DNA from 2 places in the Geomicrobium sp. JSM 1781026 genome. Region 2 is predicted to be linked to the other one. Evidence: a T-box and tRNA genes for the amino acid it is inferred to sense, from the RefSeq annotation. Region 2 holds a T-box; the other holds one or more tRNA genes.
The links. A T-box is a leader RNA that pairs with one kind of tRNA and senses whether it is charged. The one in region 2 lies ahead of ACE1TF_RS00205 (valine--tRNA ligase), so its partner is inferred to be a tRNA-Val.
Positions count from the first base shown of each region.

Region 1: it encodes a tRNA-Val, which carries the amino acid that the T-box ahead of ACE1TF_RS00205 (valine--tRNA ligase) is inferred to sense. The anticodon was not compared.

Region 1 covers NZ_JBHFQF010000001.1:276,144-288,505, forward strand. Annotated here, with positions in the region: gene ACE1TF_RS01370 (hypothetical protein) at 210-353, shown strand; gene ACE1TF_RS01375 (hypothetical protein) at 572-760, shown strand; gene abc-f (ribosomal protection-like ABC-F family protein) at 1,039-2,643, shown strand; gene ACE1TF_RS01385 (MBL fold metallo-hydrolase) at 4,157-5,296, shown strand; gene ACE1TF_RS01390 (DUF3006 domain-containing protein) at 5,306-5,566, shown strand; gene ACE1TF_RS01395 (zinc-dependent alcohol dehydrogenase) at 5,644-6,561, shown strand; gene ACE1TF_RS01400 (hypothetical protein) at 6,607-7,752, opposite strand; gene ACE1TF_RS01405 (GNAT family N-acetyltransferase) at 8,107-8,631, opposite strand; tRNA gene ACE1TF_RS01410 (tRNA-Val) at 9,471-9,546, opposite strand; gene ACE1TF_RS01415 (amidohydrolase) at 9,688-10,830, shown strand; gene ACE1TF_RS01420 (superoxide dismutase family protein) at 10,931-11,554, shown strand; gene ACE1TF_RS01425 (hypothetical protein) at 11,646-11,891, shown strand; gene ACE1TF_RS01430 (CsbD family protein) at 11,934-12,104, opposite strand; gene ACE1TF_RS01435 (metal-sensing transcriptional repressor) at 12,179-12,362, opposite strand, start outside.
Region 2 covers NZ_JBHFQF010000001.1:32,732-45,093, forward strand. Annotated here, with positions in the region: gene lon (endopeptidase La) at 1-980, shown strand, start outside; gene yihA (ribosome biogenesis GTP-binding protein YihA/YsxC) at 967-1,554, shown strand; gene hemA (glutamyl-tRNA reductase) at 1,873-3,282, shown strand; gene hemC (hydroxymethylbilane synthase) at 3,372-4,307, shown strand; gene ACE1TF_RS00175 (uroporphyrinogen-III synthase) at 4,304-5,044, shown strand; gene hemB (porphobilinogen synthase) at 5,050-6,027, shown strand; gene hemL (glutamate-1-semialdehyde 2,1-aminomutase) at 6,027-7,313, shown strand; gene spoVID (stage VI sporulation protein D) at 7,587-8,756, shown strand; gene ACE1TF_RS00195 (hypothetical protein) at 8,749-9,774, shown strand; gene ACE1TF_RS00200 (hypothetical protein) at 10,299-10,505, opposite strand; T-box leader at 10,621-10,839, shown strand; gene ACE1TF_RS00205 (valine--tRNA ligase) at 10,884-12,362, shown strand, end outside.

The sequences.
Region 1 (12,362 bases), 240 kb from region 2:
GGTCATCATTTGTGACCTTATGCGCACGCTTCATTTAGCAAAAGAGCACCACACCTATAGAAAACACAGAGAATGATTCCTTCGTAGCGAATGTAAACGTGTAGATTTCTGACTTTTATCATATGTTTCTGCCACCCTGCCTTTAGTATAATGACAGATAGCACAAGATCTAGAGTGTTTATTGGGGGGCAAAACTTTAAGTGGATCCGATGAAAAAGGAGCTTAAAAAAGTCCAACTAGAGATTGAAGACATAAAGAAAGATTTAAGCCGACTAAGAAGTGAAGCAGACGGAATAAAGACAGAAATGGCAAAACCTTACCGAACCGATTGGAGAGTGTACTCAAGCTATTGAGTGCACTTTTCTTTTATGATTTGTTACAAAATTGTAAGAAAATCGCAAGAAAGAACGGTTCGTTTCTAAGGAGAAGCGAGATACGATAGAAACAGTACACTAAGGGAGGAAGAAAGATTATGAATGCGATCTCTTTGCTGCTCGTTGCGTTCGTATTGCTCGTTATCTCATCCTTTTTCGTTTTTTCAAACCTTTAATTGAATGTAAGGAGAAGCACGATGAAACTTTTGAATGAATTCGGCCGATTCAACCTCTTCCTGCTACTCGGGGGAGGGCTCATCGTCTGGTTATATGTAGATTTCGAAAACCCGCTCGTTGTCGATATGATCATTCTTATTTTCTACGTACTTACTGTCGCTTTACATGCGACCCGGTTCGTACTACTCATTAAAAACAGACAGCGTTGACATTTTTGAAAACGTATGTGATGATAATCTCAATTCTAAGAAAGGTACAGGTACTGTCGCGAATGTGGAACTAATCTTATCAACAAACATAATCAGAATACGTTCAATGAGATTGAACATCATTTTGAAGATGTTTAGAGATGGGATTCGTCTGTCCATTCGTACTTACCTGCCTACACACACGCCCGTTCGGTGATGTTTATTTGTGCGTGTGTGAATAGATAAGCAGTAGAACGATTTGCGGACCCTCTCTAAATGTCTTTAGAGGGGGTTTTTGCGTGCTATTACACGCTAGACAACTATCAAAAAATTATGAAGGACAGGAAGTGTTCTCCGTCGATTCCCTTTATGTGTACGAAGGAGACCGCATCGGCGTCGTCGGTGACAACGGTGCAGGGAAGTCGACGTTACTCTCCATTTTGGCGGGGGAACTCAAAGAGGATTCAGGTACGGTTGAAAGATATGGGAATGCAGTCTATATCCCACAACTCAACGAGGGGGACGTCCAACCGAATGCACGGCTCGCCTCACTATGGAGAGTGCCAGAGGACGATAGAGAGATGAGCGGGGGTGAGCGCACGAGGAAAAAGATTGCGAGCGCACTCGGCGAAGAAGCTGACGTAATCATCGCCGATGAGCCGACGAGTCACTTGGACATACAAGGCATTGAAGGACTTGAGCGTACCCTCAAAATGCACCGGGGTGCAGTGCTACTCACTTCCCATGACAAGCAGTTGCTCAATGAGGTTTGTACGACCATTTGGGAGATTGAAAATCAGACCGTCACGATGTACGAAGGAAATTATGATGCGTATCAACAACAAAAACAAGCCGCTCGTGTTCGGCAAAATAAAGATTACGAAACGTATGCGAAAGAGAAAAAACGGCTGGAATCAGCGATTGAAAATGTTCAGCAAAAATCAGATCGTGTAAAAAAGGCGCCAAGCCGTATGGGTAATTCAGAAGCAAGGTTGCACAAGCGAAGTGCTCGAGCGACGAAGGCGAAGCTGAACCGGGCTGCAGAAACGATGCACTCCAGAATCGATCAGCTTGAAAAAAAAGAAAAGCCAATGGAGCATGAGGCGATTGTGTTTGATATTGCAGAATTTCCTAAGCTTCATAGTCGTTATGCTGTTCAATTTAACGATTGTGAGGTGAAAGTTGGCAACCGTTCGCTCAAATCACAAGTATCTGGAGCCATCAAACCTGGTCAAAAACTTGCCATTACCGGAGCAAATGGCAGTGGAAAAACGACACTTCTTAACATGATTGCAAGTCGAGATTCGGCGCTTACTGTTGCAGGTCCGGCAAAACTAGGCATCTTCTCGCAACAGCAAGAGAACTTAAATGAAAATGAGACCATTTTAGAAAATGTGACGGCAAAAAGCCCGTACAAAGAAACGTTCATTCGAAACGTGCTCGCACGACTTGGTTTTAAGCGAGAAGATGTGCATAAACCGATCGCAGTCCTTAGTGGTGGCGAGAGAGTGCGCGCGTCGCTTGCGACCGTCTTCTTGCATAATAACAATCTTCTGCTATTGGATGAGCCGACCAATTATTTAGACCTCACAACAAAAGAAGCACTTACGGAAGTGTTACGCTCATTTCCTGGTACGATCATTTTTGTTAGCCATGATCGTAGCTTCGTCGACGAAGTCGCTGACGATGAATTGTCGTTTGCCAACAACGTGCCGACCGTCAGCCCAATCTCAAGAGACGAACAAACCGCTCATTCTCATACAGACGAAGATCTTTTAGCGATTGAATTGCAAATTACGGAAACACTAAGTAAGCTCAGCGTCGCAGCAACTGAAGAAGAGAAAAAAGAGCTAGACGCCAAGTTTCAAGATCTTCTTAAAAGAAAACAACGCGCAGTGAAGTAAAAGAAACAAAATGGATGCCTCGTCAGGGCGAGAGAAGCCACTAAAAAACAGCTAATCTTTAAAGCGCACCCGGTACTAATATCTCATCTTTATGTTGCGGGGGAGAAGGATTATGTGGTTTTATAGCGCCTGTAGATCTGGAATATACTGTAATTTGATGATTTATATAGTATGAACTTAAGGTTTTCCTGATTGCGCTGTTGGGTGTTGGGTTGGAGGGGTAACGCGGTGCTGGGTGCCATTTTGCGCGCAAGTTTACACGTTCTGCGCGCAAGTTTGCCTAGTTTAACGATTTTGGCGCTCATTCAGCTAAACTCCTGCGCAGTTTCCAACTGGAGTGCAGATTCAATGCCCATAAGCGAACACCCTTTCGACCTGAACACGGCCGAAGCCAAATCGGACTCGGTTCGGAGCGCGGATGTGCACATGACTTTTAATCTATTCCCGAGTTTGCTCATTCTGTTCCCTAGTTTATGAGAAAATATCGCTTTTCCTGCGATTTTTCACGACTTGAGAACAGTTCGGTCACAACTCGAGCACAGTTTCCATCTTAGCAAGCTCCCCATTGGTTCTTGAAGAGATTCTTTAGTTCAACTTACATAGATCACGTCCGAAACGATCTATATAGGATGAACTTAACATTTTCCTGATTGCACAGTTTGTTGTTGCTTTCCACTTCAGGCGGATGCTTGTACTCCAGAGCACAAGGGCGACATCGGTTCACGTTTCTGCCTCCTGGCTAAGGTGTGTGGAAAGAAGTCCAAATGCCCCATATATTCATTATTGTGACACTTGAGCAAGGAAAATCATGATTTTAAACGTGAATGTGCACATAAACGAAGTCAACGGTCACAAATATTGCATTTTGTGACCGTTGCATGCCGAAAGTGCACGGTTTGAGAGCTGAATGGTCACATAAGTAACAGGCCATAACATTCCTGGCGCCAGGTAGTGACCACCGGTTACGCCTTTATGCCCTTTGGCAAACATTTTCTGTGGTGCTCGCAACCCTCGCAGTGACGACCAACAATCGGCAGCGAAGTTGTCGATTTATTCACATGAACCTCATGAGCTAGTAACAATCGGCACATCAGGTGCCGAAGAAAAACCATACAGTCTTTCATATACCTTGTGCTCATGTGATGTTGGCTTTAGTGACCGAAAAGAGTAATGGAATTTCTTATGCCGAGCGTATAAGAGATAAAATTTAATGCAGCAAAACCACCTCAAGAATCAACGAATTTCTTTAGTGCATCGCATCTTTTCATCAAGTCAGTCGCACAAGACGAACGGTAGATTGTTCGGTTTTTGCGCCAGCGCACAATAAACATTTAGTGAACTTTGGCGGGATTTTTACCTTCACACAGCACCGGTGGCCTTGAAATTAGTTCTGTCGGATTTTTGATCAAACAATCCGGCTGCACGTTGTCCAATTCACTCATCGCTTGTTGTTCTTTTTCGGATAAATCGCTCACCAACTCCTTATACTACAAAAAAGAAAAGGGGGTTGGATATGAAACGCACGGGATTGTATTCATGCTTTATTATACTTTTCGCACTCATAACCGCTTGTAGTATGAATGGTGAAAACAACGCCATTCCAGAAGAAGAGCTAGGAAGAATACAACATTTAGCGAACAACGATCCACAAGATGAGCAAATCAAAGAAGTGGATGAATTGCCAGACCTTTTGGCACATTTTATCGATGCGGGTCAAGGAGAGGCGGTACTGTTGGAAACTGAAGAATTCAATATTCTTATTGATGCTGGTCGTCATGATGATACAGCTGTCATCGATTTTCTACATGATCGGGATATTGAAGAGCTTGATTTGTTTATCGGTTCCAATGTTCATGACGACCATATCGGCCAGCTTCCAGAGATTCTAGAGGAATTAATCGTACACGAAGTATGGATGAACGGAGATGCTGAGACAACTGAAACGTTTGAACGAGCACTTGACGCAATTCAATCGTCTGGTGCGGTGTATCATGAACCAAAAGCAGGAGACAGCACATTGCTTGAAAGAGGGCAGTTAAGCGTGTTGCATCCAGAACAACTTGGCGAGCATAAAAGTAACAACTCCCTCGTCGTAAAGTTTAACTATGGTGATGTGAGCATGATGTTTACTGGCGATCTAGATGAAGACGCAGAAGGTGAGCTTGTATCACGAGAGATGGACCTATCTTCACACATTCTAAAAGTCGCCGATCACGGATCAAATCGTTCAAGCTCAGAAAGCTTTCTCCAAGAAGTGCAGCCGGAGATAGCCATCTATTCAGCAGGTGAGGAAAATTCGCATGGTCATCCCCATGAAGAAGCACTACAACGCCTCACAGCTACAGGAGCTGATGTGTACGGAACCGATACCGATGGGGTTGTGACAGTTTACACAAATGGCCGGGACTACGTCGTGCGTACCGGGGACGGTGCGAAAGGACCCGAATCTCTTTGTGAAGCTGGTCAAGTCGCAGTAAACAATGCAAACGCCAAAGAACTTCAAGAGATCTCGCACATCGGACCGGAGCGTGCGGAGCAAATGATAGATTTGCGGCCGTTTTCATCATATAATGATCTTATGCAAATCGAAGGTATTGGAGAGCGACGATTAGAACAAATCGAATCAGAAAACAGTGTATGCTTTATTGAATAGGAGGCAATGATGCAAACCGTTCAAGCAGTAATTGACCGCATTGAAGACAAAACAAATGCTGTGTTACTTGTAGGCAAAGACGAGATAGAAAGAATTGTTCCTGTACAATCTCTTCCTGACGGTGTGAAAGAAGGGGAATGGCTTCAACTTACGATTGATGACAATCAAGTCACACACATTCAGCAAGACCGCGAGGAAACAGAACGAAGAGAATCCCGAATCAAAAATAAAATGCAACAGCTTCAACAAAAGAAAGGGAACCGTTTCTAACTTGGAGAGCTAAACCATTAGCAAACGAAAAGAAGCAGGTAACAGCCTGCTTCTTTTTTCAAAAATGGGGGTTCGGAATGTTCGCACAAAGTGAATTGCAGTTAATAGATAAACAAACATTACAATGGAAAACGGAATTGATACAGAAACCTAAACACGATGAAGTGCTCGTCCAAACGTTGGCATCAAGCATTAGCATTGGGGCAGAACTGTCTGCTTACTTTGGTGCTGTGAACACATACCCAATACAAACAGGTTATGAAAACGTCGCAGAAGTGGTTCAAATAGGTAACGAGGTTAACGCGGTACGGCCAGGAGACCGAGTTGTTGCCTTTTACGGACACAAGAATATCGAGCTATGCAAAGAGAACCAAGTCATCCCGCTGCCTGATCATGTGAACGAGAGAGCCGCAATACTCGTCATACTCAGTTGCGATGCAGCAAAGGGGGTCAGAAAACTGGCGCCGCGCCGAGAAGATCGTGTCGTTATTTCAGGCATGGGCGTAATCGGGCTTTGGACGGTCTATTATTTGAAACTATTTTACGGTGTGAGGAACGTGGATGTAATCGAGCCAAACGCAGATCGAATGCAACTCGCCAAAACATTCGGAGCAAAAGAACATGTCGATGAAGGTTCTCATAAGCTCCACGGTTGTTACGATTACGGTCTTGAGTGTTCAACTTCCAATCGCGCATTTGGCCAATTACAGCGGCTAGTGTGCACTAACGGAAGCATTTGTTTGCTGTCTGATGGAAATAGCGACCGATTTGAGTTAACCGATGATTACTTTTGCAAAGAACTTACGCTCTTTCGTTCGAGTGATGGTTGGGATTATCGTGAACACTTCGAATGGTTTTTCAGACAAGTAAGCGGCACACCTTACGTTTATGAGCTATTTGAGCAAACCATTGAACAATCTGAGCTGATTGAATGTTTTCACCTACTAGCCGAACGGAAAATGCGCCCCTTAAAAGTTTTCATTCAGTATCGCTAAAAATAGGGAGACCGCATCACCAACGTTTGCGGTCTCCTTATTTTTTTAGTCAATATCAATACGCCAATTTCCGTCAGCAAGAACCTCAAACGCATAAACATCATCATCATTAAACATGAACGTTTGGGTCCCTTCATAATGCCCAATCTCATTAACGAGTAAATTTTGCCCGTTTAATCGTACGACAAAGTTGCTATCCCCGCTATGGGTGAAGGAAAGTCGTTTATTACCGCTACTCATATCCACAAAGACGACGGAGTCTCCGGTTCCTTCAATCGAGTCATCTTCGTTAGTCACTTCTTCTGGAATCGTTTGTGAAACGGAAGCTTCCCAACTTCCATCCGCTTTAACTTCCAAATAAAAATCATCAGTTTGAGGAATAACAGCAAACGTTTCTCCGTCATAATTGCCAATCTCATTCACTAAAAGATCTTGGCCACCATATTCATCTTTTAAATACAAAGCAAAATTGCTTGACCCTTGATGTGTTGCATTGATAACCGCAAATCCAGCATTCAGACTAAATGAATCAGTGGCGGTATCACCACTTCCGCTCAATTCAACAGGGTGAGAGCGAACAAAGGTTTCTTCAAAACGAATTTCACCGAAATCATCAATATGATCGTGACCAATATATTCCCCTTCAAAACCGTACTTCTCCGTAATATCTTCAGTTTGAGCGAACGGATAATACCCTAAAACAGCATGAACTTCCCCGTCTTGAAAACTAGAAATATCTACTTTAGCAGCGAATTCACCATCTTGTACTTCGATATCTCCTTCAATAAATTCATCCATGTGATCTAAATTTGAAATCGTATATGTAACAGTAACCCCATCTTCAAAGCTTGTGTCTCCAGATATGTGTATCTCGTCTTCAGTCGAATCAAAGTTTATACTTGCGTCTAACTCAACAGAGTGGACTTCAGACTCAGACTCTTCTACCTCATCAACCTCTTCTTCTTCAGCAGGCTCTTCATCTGCGCGAGCGACGTCTTCCGACGAATCGTTAGGTAATAAAACCCCCATCATCACAAAAGATAAAACCATCGCACCAAAAGAACCAACACTTGCAATCATCGTCCGCTTAAAATATTCGCGCTTCGTAAAAAAGAGAATAAAAGCAACCACCAATAGACCGAAAGAAGCAAATGCCGCAAAAAAAGCGAATAACCCAAACAAAATTGCCATCAAATTCCTCCAAATACTAAAGTAATGATTATATATTACTATAATATCGGAAACAATTATATAATGTAGAAGAAAAAGGCAAATATATTTTTCAGGAAAAGTATTTTGCTTTTCAATTTTGTTTTTAGGAGTGGGGTCATAAGGCATTTGAATATCTGTATTCTCTTAGTAATATTAATCAAAGCGCTTATTATATATGATAAACGCTCATTCAATATTCCGATGATTATAAGTACCAAAATGCACTTAAGTGATTATGTGCTATATGAACTTTTAAGGATAGGTTTACTAAGAGATAAACTGAAATAGATATATTTTCAAAGTGAATTTAGTGCTCGTAATTCCTGTCAATTTTTAAACAAACTTGTGCATCATAATATCATCAATATATTGGTGATTATCAATTTTTATTTCTTTAACTTTGCGGCCCTCTTCAATAAAACCAATCTTTTTATATAATGAGATGGCTCTGTGATTCGTAGAAAACACTCCTAAACTAATTTTTTCGATATATGTGTTCTTTTCTGCCCATAGTAATAAACTTTCTACAAGAGCTTTACCTACACCTGTACCTCGATGTGCTTTACTTACCGCCATTCCAAAGGAGCCTGTATGTTGTAACCTTTTTCTATCATGTGATTGAAATATTATCCATCCAATTACTTTAGCTTCAAATTCAGCAACAATGATCGTTTCCCGATCATTCTCCAATATTTTATTCATCCATTCTTTTTGATTTGCAAAATTGGGAGTAAATTCAGCAGAAGTGGTAATTAAAAATTTGTCTTCAGAAATTACTGAACTTTGCAGTTGTAATATTTCATCTGAATCATCTAGTTTACCTTTGCGAATACTATAAGGAGTTTTCTTATGCAACATGTATACATCCCCTAACATATAGTTACGAATACTATAACAAACAAGCGAACAAAAATGGATATTAGCGCTCAGCTGGGTAAGTGAACTTTCGATTGATTAATATTCATGTGCTGTAGACGGCGCTGCTCTTAATGCAAATAATTTCATGGATATAGTAACGAATATAGATAAACTGTTACTATCAATAAATGCTGTTAGTCTATCCAGTAGAACCGAGCAGTATGGCATACTTAAATGATCTATATAAGTTGAACTCCTATGATCGAGATCGCTCTTTACGGGTGAATACCTACATATTGACTGTTAAAGCTTATCTCGTTTCACCTCGACAACTATGATGCCGCTCGTTGTTCGTCACTGCAAGAGTTGAAGACAACACGGAAAACGAGTATTGAAGGGTAAAAAAGACGTGACGGCTGGTCCCCACCTGGCGCAAGGAAAGTTATTACCCGTCACTTATGTGACCAGTCAGCTCTCAAATCGGGCGCATATATCGCAATTTGTGACCGCCCGCTCCGTTTATGTGCGGATCCACTTTTAAAATAATGACTTTTCTTTACCAGTTGTCACTTAAATGATTGCATAAGGCGTTTGGACCTCTTTTCGCACACCGAGGCGGAGAGGTGATGCCGCACTTACACCCCGGAGGGTAAAGAGAACACTGTGGCTGAATATTGTCCACCGATGTTGCAATTGAAGTCTGGACTACAAGCATCTGCTTGAAGTGGAGATCAAGTATCAACAGTGTAATCAAGGGAAAATAAGCCCCAAATACGAAAGATTGAATATTTTTACAAAAACAAAAAAACGTCCAACCCCTAAAAGAGTAGCGTTATAAATGGTGTCCCGTACTGGGCTCGAACCAGTGACCTCCACCCTGTCAAGGTGGCGCTCTCCCAACTGAGCTAACGGAACGTATAAGTAATGGCGACAACAATATTATAGGCTGATTTGTTCGTTTTTGTCAATAATATTTTGTTGTTTTTTTGCTATTGAGCATGATCGATGTCCAGATTTATCGTCTTTTGTTACACTGTTTGAAAGGAGTGGTCATAAGTGAAAGCTTTTTATAATGGAACAATCTTTAATGGAGACGGTGAAAAATACGAAGGGAAAGCGCTATTAATTGAAGACGGAAAAGTGAAACGAATTGTAAAAGAAGGGGACATTCCGTCTGAGGCGGAGAAAGTTGATGTTCGCGGCGGGTATATAACCCCTGGGTTTATTGATGTGCATACGCATCTAGGTGTAAGTGAAGAGGGGATCGGGCAAGCAGGGGCGGATTTCAACGAAACGAGCGACCCGGTCACGCCAGAAGTCCGCGCTCTTGATGGCCTCAATCCTTTAGAGGAAGGATTTCAAAATGCCATCCGGACGGGTGTAACGACGGTGCAAGTGTTGCCAGGAAGTGCGAATGTGATCGGTGGAGAAATGTGCACAGTGAAAACATCAGGAAGTATTGCTGATCACATGGCAATTGCCGCCCCGTCGGGTATGAAGGCGGCGTTTGGGGAAAACCCGAAACGTGTGTATGGTTCTCGTACGAAAAAGCCGATTACACGTATGGGCATTGCCTCAATCTTTCGTGAAGAAATGTATCGTACGAAAGAGTATATGGAAAAACGAAAAGCCGGGACGACAGATTTTAAGCTTGGTTATGAGCAGTTAGCGAAAGTATTGCGAAAAGAAATTCCATTCCGCATTCATGCGCACCGAGCAGATGACATTGTTACAGTCCTTCGATTAAAGAAGGAGTTTGATTTTGATTTAACGTTAGAACACGGGACGGAAGCCCATTTGATTGCTGATCATGTGGCGATGCATGATGTATCGGTGTCAGTTGGCCCAACGATGTCACCAAAATCAAAAATCGAAACGAGTCAAAAAAGTTGGCACACGCTAATGGAGCTTGAGATGAGAGGGGTTAATATTGCGATTACGACGGATCATCCTGTCATTGCTATTGAGCATTTGCTCGTAAGTGCATCAAAAGCAATCACTGCTGGGCTAAGTGAAAAGACAGCGATGAAAGCTGTTACATCAAATGCGGCTAAACATCTTGGTCTAGAGGATCGAATCGGTCACCTCGCTAGTGGGATGGACGCAGACTTTGCGATCTGGACAGGCCACCCGTTCCATTATGCATCCACGCATTTAAGCACATGGATTAATGGAGAAAAAATCGAACCTACTGTGTAAAGTCAACGATCCTACACCTATTTTTTGGAATGATCTTTCATGTATGAAAGAAGAAACATGTTGGCAAAGCTAGCATGTAAATAGAAAAGAGGTGTAGGAATTGAGAAAGTATATGATCGTGGCAATGGTTGCGATTTTAGCTACCGGCTGTGCGCAAGACGAGCAAACCCCTGGCGAGGATGAAGTAGAAGAAGTCAATGCCGTTCAACATGAGAATACGCCGTTGAAACCGTCAGCGATGGCAGAAATTATAAATGTAAATCAAGACGTCATTGGCGAGGCGAATTTCTACCAAGACAGTCAAGGGAAGACGGTTGTCCATACGAAAGTCGAAGGGTTAGAGCCTGCAGGATTTCATGGGTTCCATATTCATGAAAAGGGTATTTGTGAAGCGGATGCGGCTGACGGTCCGTTTACGACAGCGGGTGGACATTACTCTCCTGAAGATGTTTCTCATGATCATCATGCTGGAGACATGCCATCCTTGTATGTGAATGAAGATGGCACTGCACAAGCGACATTTATGATGGACCGATTTGGTGCAGAAGAGTTAATTGATGCGGATGTTTCTGTGATGATTCATGAAGGTGCCGATAACTTTGCGAACATTCCTGACCGTTATCAATCTTCAGAGTCAGATGCACCGGGTGCGGATGAAGAAACGAAGAAGGCAGGAGACGCTGGAGACCGAATTGGTTGTGGGGTTGTTGTTGCACCAGAATAAGCAAAAAAGGATGCCGCTGTATGCGTCATCCTTTTTTCTGGATAAAGAAACAAGCTCAAGGGAACGATAATCGTAAAACAGGAGGGATTTGATGACGACGCATTATGTATGCCCAGCATGCAAAACGAATAAAACACGTTTTCACATTATTGAACAGTCTCCGCATGCGGTGAAACTGAATCCACAAACGGGGGATGTAGTCGAAGAATACCAGCAATCAGAATTAGACCCGTTTCACCTGCCTTATAGTGGACCGAGCAACCGCATCCAATGTGGGGCATGTGGGTTAAATGAAGATGAGCGTCAATTCATAAGAACTGACCCCTCGGCCACATAGCAAAAAACGCAGATCGATTTACGATCTGCGTTTTTTAATTCATTACGTATCTTTTAGTTTGCCTTTTGTTTCTTGGGCTGTACCTTTAACTTTATCGAATTTCCCTTTTGCTTGTAAATCAGGATCATTCGTTGCTTTGCCTGCGGCATCTTCTGCAGAACCTTTAATCTTGTTGCCGAGTCCCTTTAGACGATCTTTACTTCCTTTTCCCATTTTGAAGTCCTCCTCGTTGAAGGTTACTTCATATATACCCACCCGTTGTGCAAATGAAACCGTCTCGCCTGTACTTATTTGGCGTATTGCTGAATGACTTTCATCAGCTCATCGATGGATTCTTGTTCTTTGCCGTTTTGGATGTCGTGTACGACGCACGTTTTCGTATGATGTTCAAGTAACGAGTAGCCGACTTTCTTCAATGCGGCTTGAACAGCTGTAATCTGAACGAGGATGTCGACGCAATATCGATCATCT
Region 2 (12,362 bases):
GTGACCATTACATCGAGGAAACGTACGACCTTTCCAATGTCATGTTTGTCACGACAGCAAACCAAGTGGGGGCAATTCCCGCACCGTTACGTGACCGGATGGAGATGATCCATATTGCCGGTTATACGGAAATAGAGAAACAAGCCATTGCTACCGATCATTTGTTGCCAAAACAAATTAAGGTACATGGGTTAACGAAAAGTGACGTGCAGATCCGCGAACAAGCGCTCATGAAAGTTGTCCGTTACTATACACGCGAAGCGGGCGTCAGAAATTTAGAGCGAAGCATCGCAACGCTTTGTAGAAAAGCGGCTAAACAGATCGTAGCCGGAGAGAAAAAACGTGTCATTATTACCGAGAGTATCGTTGAGGATATGCTTGGGAAACCGAAGTTTCGATATGGGATGGCAGAAGAAGAAGACCAGATCGGTGCAGCTACTGGCTTGGCGTACACAGCTGCAGGTGGCGACACGCTATCCATCGAAGTGTCATTGGCGAAAGGAAAAGGAAATCTCACGTTGACCGGTAAACTTGGAGATGTCATGAAGGAGTCCGCCCGAGCGGCGTTTAGTTACATTCGTTCGAAAGCAGATGAATTTGGCATTGATGAGCGGTTTCATGAAAAATATGATATTCACATTCATGTACCCGAAGGGGCGACACCAAAAGACGGTCCTTCTGCAGGAATCACAATGGCTACAGCTCTGTTATCGGCATTGACGGGCCGGCCTGTGAAGAAGGAAGTCGGAATGACAGGCGAAATGACGTTGCGCGGACGTGTACTACCCATTGGTGGTCTGAAAGAAAAGTCGATGAGTGCGCATCGTGCCGGTCTCAAGAAAATTATTATTCCTCATGATAATGTAAAAGACTTAGACGATGTGCCAGAAAGTGTGAAAGAAGCCGTCGAGTTTGTCGATGTGACGAGCTTTGATGAAGTTGTAAAGCATGCGTTGGGAGAGAAAGATGAACGTAAATAAAGCAGAATTAAAGATCAGTGCCGTTGGTCCAGACCAGTATCCAACTGGAGACTTCCCTGAACTCGCCTTTGCAGGGAGGTCCAATGTTGGGAAATCATCATTTATTAATACGATGACAAAGCGCAAAAAGCTCGCGTACACTTCTCAGCAACCAGGTAAAACAAAGACATTGAATTTCTTCAATATTAACGACGTCTGTTATTTTGTTGATATTCCAGGGTATGGTTATGCGAAGGTGTCCAAAAAAGAACGCGCGGCGTGGGGAAGAATGATTGAGGAATACTTAACGACGAGAGATAAGCTAAGAGGAGTCGTGTTGCTCGTCGATGCTAGGCACGATCCTACGAACGACGACCTTTTGATGTATGATTGGTTGAAGCATTATGAGGTTCCGATTTTGTTAGTACTCACGAAGATTGATAAGATTAATAAAACCCAACGAACAAAGCATATAAAGAACATTTTAGACATCATTGAACTTCATGAAGAAGACCGATATGTTGCATTTTCTTCAGAAACTGGTGATGGCAAAGACCAAGCTTGGAAAGAAATTCGTCGCTTATTACAAGTTTGACGTTCGGGGCACAATGAATCTCACTTGAGCATTGTGCCTTTCGTTGTATTCCTTGATTCTTTACATGGAATGGGCGAATTTGGCTACAATACTAAAGAGAACTTGTCGAAATGAGCAGTTCTGTTGAACGAAGGTTAGAAGTGTGTTCTAATGGAAAAGATGAAGATACTCATTACCGTGTCGTTTCAGAGGTTGTTCACATTTTCGTGCATTCAGACGCATGGCTGCCATGTTACAATATAAATAGAGAATTAGGCTCGTGTAACGATCATTAGTAGAGAAGAAGCAGAGCTTTATCATTGGGGGTGGAGACGAAATATGCATATTATTGTTGCTAGCATCGACTATAAAAGTGCCCCTGTCGATTTGCGGGAACAATTCGCGTTTGATGAAGAAGAATTACCTAAAGCTCTCCACATGTTAAGAGACATGAAGAGTATTTTGGAATGCACGATTATTTCTACGTGTAACCGGACGGAGATTTATGCCGTTGTTGACCAATTGCACACGGGTCGACATTTCACAAAGAAGTTTATCGCGCAATGGTTTGATGTTCAGCAAGAAATCTTTCAGCCGGTGTTAAACATCCGAGAAAACGATGAAGCCATCGAGCACTTATTACGTGTATCTTCAGGGCTTGAATCGATGATTCTTGGTGAAACACAGATTCTTGGACAAGTGAAATCAAGCTTCTCCCTGGCCCAAAAGAACGATGCAACGGGGACGGTATTTAATCAGTTGTTTCGTCAAGCGGTCACGTTTTCAAAACGAGCACATGCAGAGACAGCCATTAATGATAACCCAGCGTCCATTAGCTATGCAGCTGTTGAGCTAGGAAAGCAAGTGCTCGGGAATTTATCGGACAAACATGTTCTTATTTTAGGCGCAGGGAAGATGAGCGAATTGACAGCGAAGCACCTTGAAGCAAATGGTGCGGCAAGTATTACAGTGATGAATCGTACATTTGAACGAGCACGAGAACTCGCAAACAACATGAGTGCTCAAGCTAGAGACATTGAAGAACTGCACGAGTGTTTAAAAGAAGCAGACATTCTCATCTCATCAACGAGTGCCGATCAATATGTTCTGACAAAAGCCGGTGTTGAAGACACATTGTCTTTACGATCCGATCAGCCTTTGTTTATGGTCGATATCGCGGTTCCCCGTGACTTGGACCCAGAGCTGGGTACGATGAACGGTGTGTTTCTTTATGACATCGATGACTTGGAAGGCATTGTTGCAGCCAATATGGAAGACCGAAAGGAAGCAGCAACTCAAATTGAGCGCATGATTCAACAAGAAATTGCCGATTTTAAGGCATGGATTGATACGCTTGGTGTTGTTCCTGTTATCTCTGCATTACGGGAAAAAGCACTAACCATTCAACAAGAGACGATGGAGAGCATTGAACGGAAGATGCCAGAGTTGACCTCAAGAGAAAGAAAAGTTCTTTCCAAGCATACAAAGAGTATCGTCAACCAACTTTTAAAAGAGCCGATTACTCGTGCGAAGGAAATGTCGGGGGAAGATGACCGAGAGCAATCTCTTGCCTTATTTGTTGAGATCTTCGGTTTAGAAGCAGAATTATCAGCGCTAAAAGCACGTGAACAAAAGACGTTTAGACCGTCTGCAGATCCAGTGGAAGCGACTGTCGAAACCCAACATTTAGAAGGTCGAGTGCTCCAAGAGCTTTTGCAGTATCGCTATGCAAGAGATGTCATTGTTTAGCATAGTAACACCAAAGACAACCGGAAGGCGCACCGCTTTCTGGTTGCTTTCGTGTATCCCACGAATCTAGGTAAAATGGAGGCAACATGATGAGGAAAATTGTCATTGGAACGAGAAAAAGCAACTTGGCGGTTAATCAGGCAGAATGGGTGTTAAGCCAGTTAGAATCTTTAGGGTTACCGTATGAATTTGAACTCAAAAAGATTGTAACAAAAGGAGATCGCATTCTAGATGTTACGTTATCAAAAGTAGGTGGGAAAGCTTTATTTGTGAAAGAGATTGAGCATGCGCTTCGTGAAGGCGAAGTTGACCTTGCTGTACATAGCATGAAGGATGTGCCATCTGTACTGCCTGAAGCTTTTACGCTAGCTGCTGTAACCGAACGAGAAGATCCTCGCGATGCACTGTTATCCAATAGCGGTGAGACGTTAATGGAATTACCTAGTGGGTCAGTTGTAGGAACGAGCAGTTTACGTCGACAAGCTCAGGTGCTCGCAGTTCGCCCAGATTTACAAGTACACTGGATTCGTGGAAACATTGAAACGAGAATGCGCAAGCTAAAAGAGGAGAATTTCGACGCGATCATTTTGGCTGCTGCAGGTCTTAGTCGCATGGGGTGGACGAATGAAGTCGTGACAGAATTTTTGGATCCGACATTAAGCATACCTGCCGTTGGTCAAGGTGCCCTCGGGCTTGAATGTCGAGTGGGTGATGAGGAAGTCATTACCATTCTACAGCATTTGCACGATGAGGAAGTGTCTCATACCGTCAGTGCGGAACGCTCATTTCTAAGAAATGTTGAAGGTAGCTGTACGGTTCCAGTTGCAGCCCATGCAACGATGAATGAAGATCGGCAACTTACATTGACGGCATTGATCGCTTCTACGGACGGAAAAACCTTGCTCAAAGAAGAACTCACCGGAGATGATCCCGAGCAATTGGGGAAAACCGCAGCAGCGAACCTCTTTGAACGTGGGGGGAAAGAAATACTTGAACAAGTACGTGCAGAGCAGGGAGAATCTTGAGCCGAGCCGTTATCGTCACGAGAGGAAAAAAAGAAGGGGAGAAAGACAATCTCGTTCAAGCAATTGAACAGGTTGGGATCGCAGCTTGTCACTTTCCTCTCGTTGAGTTACAACGCCTACATACAGAGCAGCGTCTTCCTAATCCAACGGAGATAGATAGAATCATTTTTACGAGTGCCAATGCCGTTTCGTTTTTCCTACAACAGGTTGAGTTGGATTATACGGCTGTAAAGGTTGCTGCCGTAGGTAAGAAAACAAGTCGAGCGGCTGAACAAGCAGGGTTTACTGTTGATGTTGTTGCAAGTGTGGGCAATGAAAATGCCGAAGGCCTGTTAGAAGTGTTACGAAAGAAGCTACTACCTGGAGAGCGGATACTTTTTCCAAAAAGCAAGCAAGCTCGACTCATGTTGGAACAAGAGCTCCAACGTTTTGCTGTGCATGTGCAGGCGGTTTCTGTTTACGAAACCGTTGCCACGCATGCAGAAATGGACGTTTGGCGCCAACATGTTCATCATCCTGTCGTCTTTACAAGTCCAAGTGCAGTATCTGCTTATGAGCAGATGATGAGCCATATGAAAATCATCCCGGCAAAAACGATCGCCTTTGTCATCGGTCCGGTTACTGAACAAAGGGCGTTACGAACGGGTTTTTCTAAAGTAATTGCAGCACCACAAGCAACATTTGAAAGTTTAGCTACAACGATTTGTACGTATTTGAATAGGGAGGGTTCACAGTGAGTGAGATGAGTTTTGACAGACATCGGCGTCTAAGAAGCAGTGAAACAATGCGGGGTATGGTACGAGAAACGCGTATTGAGAAAGACGATCTCATCTATCCGATTTTTGCAGTGGAAGGCAGTGATGTTCGCAAAGAAGTTCCTTCAATGCCCGGAGTGTTCCACTATTCGTTGGACCGATTAGATGATGAAATCGATGAGATTGTGAACTTAGGAATTTCATCAATCATCTTGTTCGGTGTACCCGCCCATAAAGATGATGTCGGCAGCCAAGCCTATGCAGAAGAAGGAATTGTTCAGCGAGCCATTCGTCAAGTGAAGGAGCGGCATCCACACCTCGTTGTCATTGCCGACACGTGTTTGTGTCAGTATACTGATCACGGGCATTGTGGTGTCATTCATGAAGGTGAAGTGTTAAATGATGAATCCCTGCGGTTGTTAACGGAAACCGCTGTATCTCAGGCACGCGCAGGTGCTGATATCATTGCCCCATCCAACATGATGGACGGATTTACAAAAGCGATTCGAGAAGGTCTTGATGAAGCAGGTTATGCAGATCGTGCACTCATGGCTTATTCCGTCAAGTACGCCTCAGCATTTTATGGTCCATTCCGAGATGCGGCACACAGTTCACCAGCATTTGGAGATCGCAGAACGTACCAAATGGACCCGGCAAATCGCTTAGAAGCGATGCGCGAAGCAGCATCTGATGAGCGAGAAGGTGCTGACTTCTTTATCGTCAAGCCGGCGCTATCCTATCTTGATGTGATGCGAGACATTAAAAATCAGACGAATTATCCAGTCGTTGCTTACAACGTATCAGGTGAATATTCGATGATCAAAGCTGCGGCTCAAAATGGCTGGCTAGATGAGAAAGAAACGGTTCAAGAGAAATTAGTCAGCATGAAGCGTGCAGGTGCTGATCTTATTATTACGTATTTCGCAAAAGACATGGCCAGATGGATTAATGAAAGGAGTTCATAATGCGTACATTTAACAATTCAAAACAAGCGTATGAAAAAGCAAAACCAATTATGCCAGGAGGGGTAAGCAGCCCTGTACGTGCATACAGCTCGGTCGGAATGGACCACGGCATTTACATGAAGAGTGGGAGCGGTGCACGCATAACTGACCTCGATGATCAGACATACATCGATTACGTACTGTCATGGGGGCCGTTGTTGCTCGGTCATGCTGATCCGGTTGTCGTTGAACACCTTAAAAAGACAACAGAGCTCGGCACCAGTTTCGGGGCGTCTCATACGATGGAGACAGAGCTTGCGGAACTCGTTATCGACCGCGTTCCTTCTGTTGAAATGGTGCGGTTCGTCAACTCTGGTACAGAGGCGACGATGAGTGCACTACGCTTAGCTCGTGGGTATACGGGCAGAAACAAGATTGTCAAAATGGAAGGGAACTACCACGGACACGGTGATTCGTTACTCATTAAAGCCGGTTCTGGTGTGGCGACACTTGGACTTCCTGATAGCCCAGGAGTACCCGAAGGTACTGCCTCCAATACACTCACCGTCCCTTACAACGACTTGGACAGCTTGCAGCTCGTGTTTGAAAAATACGGCGATGACATTGCAGCAGTGATTCTTGAGCCTGTGGCTGGGAACATGGGTGTCGTCTTGCCAGAGGAAGGGTTTTTACAAGGCGTTCGTCACATGACTGAAGAGTACGGAAGTCTGTTGATTTTCGATGAAGTGATGTCGGGTTTCCGAGCAGGTTTCCATTCTGCTCAAGGTAGATTCTCTGTTACACCTGATTTGACTACGCTCGGCAAAGTCATTGGTGGGGGATTGCCGGTCGGTGCCTATGGCGGTAAAAAAGAAATAATGGAGCAAGTAGCGCCAAGTGGCCCAATCTATCAGGCAGGAACACTGTCTGGAAATCCTCTCGCGATGACCGCAGGATATATGACACTTTCTCAAGTGACACCTGAGCACTATGAAGAATTTGAAAGAAAAGGGGCACGTTTAGAAGAAGGAATTACTGAAGCCGCAAAGAAACATGGCATCTCGGTCACGTTTAACCGTGCAGGCTCGATGGTTGGGTTATTCTTTAACGACAGCCCAGTCGTTGATTTTAACACCGCGAAATCATCAAATGTTAAGCAGTTTGCCGCGTATTTCAGAGAAATGTTGCAAGAAGGTATTTCAATTGCACCGTCACAATTTGAGGGCATGTTTTTGAGTACGCAGCATACTGATGAAATGATTGAAGAAACGATTGCAGCTGCTGAACGAGCATTATCAAGAATCTAATGTGTATCCTACGATTTTAAAAAGACGCCAAAAGCGAACAGCTTTTGGCGTCTTTTTAACGTGAGCAGCCGTAGGTTTATGAACATATTTTCCGAGTTGGTGACATACGTTGATAGCGTACTGGCTAAATCTGTAGTGATATTCCCACCGTCTTGTAAAAAGGGTTGGATATACGGGAAGGGTCACAATGTTTCGTGAGTAAAAGTCGGGATGACAATCAGTGAACGGCTAGGCAGAGAAAGATTACGTTGAGTAGAAAAGGAGGAGCTGACTGTGAGCCAAGAACAGCCATCTGCGTTAACGTTTAACCTTGAAGAATCGGTATGGCTAGACCAGGGCGAGAGAATCCAAACCATCCTAGGGCTGGAGCTTGAACCTGAATTAACAATTCAAGAAGATGATCATCAAGTGAGCATTAAAGGGGGGTTGCACCTACTCGGTCAGTATGTTCCGTTTGATCAAAACGAGAGCTTTGAAGACTATGAAGGTGGGGGTGTTCCCCAAAGAATCGACAGCGTGCGAACGACGGAAAATGGCGAACGTGAAATCAAGCATTTCTTTCCGATTGAAGTTTCCATTCCGTTAAATCGGATCCAAAGTGTCGAAGAGTTGTATGTTCAAGTAGATAGCTTTGATTATGATCTTCCGGAACCGAGCTGCATCCAACTGGCAGCGGATGTTACGATTACGGGCATGATTGATGAGCATCAAGATGCAAAAGCTGAAAAGACGATTGCATCACCGCCTGAGCCATTTCCGAGGTTTACTCATGAAGTAAAAGTACCGGAGGAAGAATACGCTGAAGAGCGTTATGAAGAAGAAGAGGAAGAAGAAAACGATGTTACTCATGAATCATGGTCATCTGAGCTTGATGAAGACGTTGAAGAACTAGAAGAAGAGCCTTTCGCCCGAGATGAAGTGAAGTCCTACTACGATGCGCAAGAAGTAGCAGATGAGGATACAGATCGTATTGAGCACACTGCTTTTGTGGACGATCATAATTCAAATGATGATGAGTCGACCGAAGAGGCAGAAGAAGAACAACGGACCGGAGTGGAAGAAGAAAAAGAAGATGTCCACTTGAATTTGAATAGTCATCGTGCCCAAGAAGAGCCTTCTCATGACAGCGCTGTACGATACAGCAGAGAGCCGTTAGATGAGGAGCCTGAAGATCATCATGAGGAAGATGTGGAAGAAGAGCCACAAAAGCCTGAAAAAAGAAGAGAGAACGCGTTATACCTTACAGAGATGCTTGAAAAAGGGGATCGGGAGACGTTCACCAAGATGAAAATGTGCATCATTCAAGATAATGAATCGTTAGACACGATTGCTGAGCGGTACGGGTTTTCCGTTCAACAACTTTTAAGGTGGAACAATATGGACATGAATCATGTTGAAGCTGGTGAAATTATTTACATTCCGGTGCAAGCTCAACATGAATGATCAGGCGTGGCGTGCGGCCGTACGCACCATTGTTGACCGTCCGTCCGACTGGCAGTGGGTGAGTGACCGCGTAATAAAAGTTGACCATCCGGACGGTCCTATGGCGATGAAGCGATGGGACCGAACGCCCGGAGAACGAGATACGTTCTTGCAACATTTACGTTACGGTGAACGTTCAGGCATTCAAGGGATTATCCCCCTCATGACAAGTACGCGAGGGGATTTTCCTGTTTTTGAAGCTGAAGGCTATGATTATTATTTAGAACCTTGGGTAGAAGAACAAACACTCACATCCCCACCATCCAAAGAGCTAAGATTATTATCTGTTCTTGCAGCGAATCATAAGATCTCTGAAAATGAGCAAACCATTGAAGAGGGTGCCTTGGAGGAATACGAGCAAGAAGTTGATTTCATATGGAATCAACAGCGTCTTCATATGGAACAGTTGGCAGACCAACTTGAGCAGTCTCGATTCATTTCTCCATTCACGATGACGTATTTGCATGCCGGTCCATTTTTGGAACGAATGTTCCAATCTGGGAAAAGTGGATTTCAAAATTGGGCTCGTCACGTGAAGGAAAAAGAAACGTATCGGTTTGTCTTTTGTCACGGAAAACCTTCAATCGCGCACGGTTTAATTGCAGCTGATGGAAATGCATGGTGGACGAATTGGGAAGCGAGTGGACCGAATCATCCCGCATATGACCTTGCCTATTTTTATCAAGACATTGCGAGAAATCAACCGTTCCATGCGTTAGACTACCAAGCAATCGTGGGTACGTATGAGGCATATGGCCCTCTATGGGGAGAAGCAGATACGTCGTTACTAAAGGCGTTGATGCTAACGCCAACACCGATTATTGATTTTGTCGAACAATATCGAGCCAATCCTCAAAGCTATGCGGAGCACCAGTGGACGGCAATGCTAGAACTGCGTTTGAATGCACTAAGATACGGCGCAGAGCTAGTGAAGTGGAAAGAAGACCAAGAAGCAGCCATGAGACAAAGCGCAACGTAGTCTCGTGGCTGTTTTTTTGGCAAGAGGTGGGTGAGTTAGTGATTGCTCACAAACACCTCAAGCTTTATAAAATTTGGGGATTCTTAGGAGAAGGGTGATCTAGATCACCCTCGAAACAATCTATATAGAATGAACTTAATATCTTCCTGATTTGCGCTGTTGGGACTTGCTTTCCACTGCAGGGGAACTCTTGTACTCTGGAGTACAACCATCGGCTCCAGAGGTGCCGATGGTAAGCCGTACGTTCGTCTCGTCAGTCTCTGTGACAGAAAAGGGTCTTAGAATTTCTTACGCCAAGCGAATGGAATGGAGGTTTGATGTAGTTATAACATCAAGTGCTAGTAAATTTCTTTAGTGCAACGTATATAGATTACAAAATGATCATATACCCCAACTGGATGTTGAATGATTTTTTCCATAATCTTATTCTCGTAACACGAGGTAGTCATACTTAAACCGGATGTCCGTAATGACCCATCCGGTTTTTCGGTGATCTGTTTTTATAGGCAGAAGCATAAATGTATCTATTTTTGGAAATACCAGAAAGCACAAGCAAGAATAATGAGTATTAACACATCAATAAACGTGGCAAAAAACAACAAACGTAGCAACTGAAAGCAGATGATCGGAAGCAAGATTTGAGCAGCTGCCGCACGCCATTTATACACCCATGGTGGTCGTTTCTTTTTTCCGTACGGGTATTGCGGGGGCGGACTATAATATCTGGGCATTAGCACACCCCTTCCTTAGTTTTTACTCTATCCTATGCCTGCAAAACAAATCAGTCACCAATGTTGTTGACGAATGGTAAAGGCATCGGTACAATAAATACACAAACTGAATCCTCAACATGCGAAGAATGGAAGTAGTATGCGCACATCCTCATACAGAGAAGGGACCCATGGCTGGAAGGTCCCCCGCCAGGATAGGGCAGAAGTCGTCCATGAGCAGATCCTTTGAATGACCATAGTAGAAGGAATACGTTAACTTACGTTACAGTTGCTGAGAGTATGAACGATTATTGTTCATAAATAAAGGTGGTACCGCGAGCCCTTCGTCCTTTTCATAAGGAGAAGGCTTTTTTTTATTCAAAAAAAGGAGGACGTACAATGACTGAAGAGAAAAACATGGCAACGAAGTATGACCCGAAACAAACCGAGTCAAAATGGTATCCTTACTGGATTAACAATGGCTTTTTTGAAGCTACTCGAGATGGTGAAAGAAAGGGAGATCCCCACTCGATCGTCATCCCCCCACCGAATGTAACTGGACGGTTGCATTTAGGGCATGCGTGGGACGTGACTTTACAAGACATTATTGCTCGTCAGAAACGGATGGAAGGCAAGGACATGCTGTGGCTACCGGGAATGGACCACGCAGGCATTGCAACGCAGTCCAAAGTCGAACAGAAACTAAAAGAAGAAGGCCGATCTCGAAGAGAAATGGGCAGAGAAAAGTTTCTTGATGTGTCTTGGCAGTGGAAGGAAGAATATGCAGACTTTATTCGAGAACAATGGTCCACGCTCGGTTTGTCATTAGACTACACGAGAGAGCGATTTACATTAGATGAAGGATTGTCCGATGCGGTAAAAGAAGTGTTCGTTCGTTTATATGAGAAAGGGCTCATCTATCGCGGTAAATACATCATTAACTGGGACCCATCTGCTCAAACAGCGCTTTCAGACATTGAAGTAGAGTACAAAGAAGTAGAAGGCGCTTTTTATCACATGCGTTACCCGTTAAAAGACGAAGAAGGATACATCGAAGTCGCTACGACGCGACCAGAGACGATGCTTGGAGATACAGCAGTTGCGGTACACCCAAGAGATGAACGCTACAAACATTTAATTGGAAAAACCGTTATCTTGCCGATCGTTCAACGTGAAATACCGATTATTGCTGATGAATATGTTGATCGTGAATTTGGTTCGGGAGCGGTAAAGATCACACCAGCTCATGACCCGAATGATTTTGAAATTGGAAATCGTCATGAACTGCCTCGTGTTCTCGTCATGGATGAAGCTGGGCAAATGAATGAAAATGCTGGAAAATATCAAGGTTTAGATCGATTCGAATGCCGCAAACAAATCGTGAAGGATTTACAAGCTGACGGCATATTGTTTGACATTGAGCAACACCTGCACTCTGTCGGTCATTCAGAACGAAGTGGCGCTGTCGTTGAACCTTATCTTTCGACCCAATGGTTTGTAGATATGAAACCTCTCGCTGAAGCTGCCATGAAGCTGCAAGCAGATGCAGATGATAAAGTCACATTTGTGCCGGAGCGGTTTGAACGCACGTATATGCAATGGCTCGAAAACATCCGAGATTGGTGTATTTCTAGACAGCTTTGGTGGGGACATCAAATTCCTGCGTGGTACCATAACGAAACAGGTGAACTGTACGTAGGAAAAGAAGCACCAGCGGATCTTGAAAACTGGACACAAGATGAAGATGTGTTGGATACGTGGTTTAGTTCAGCATTGTGGCCGTTCTCAACAATGGGCTGGCCAGATGAGGAAGCAGAAGACTTAAAACGATTCTATCCGACAAATGTGCTTGTAACTGGATATGACATCATCTTCTTT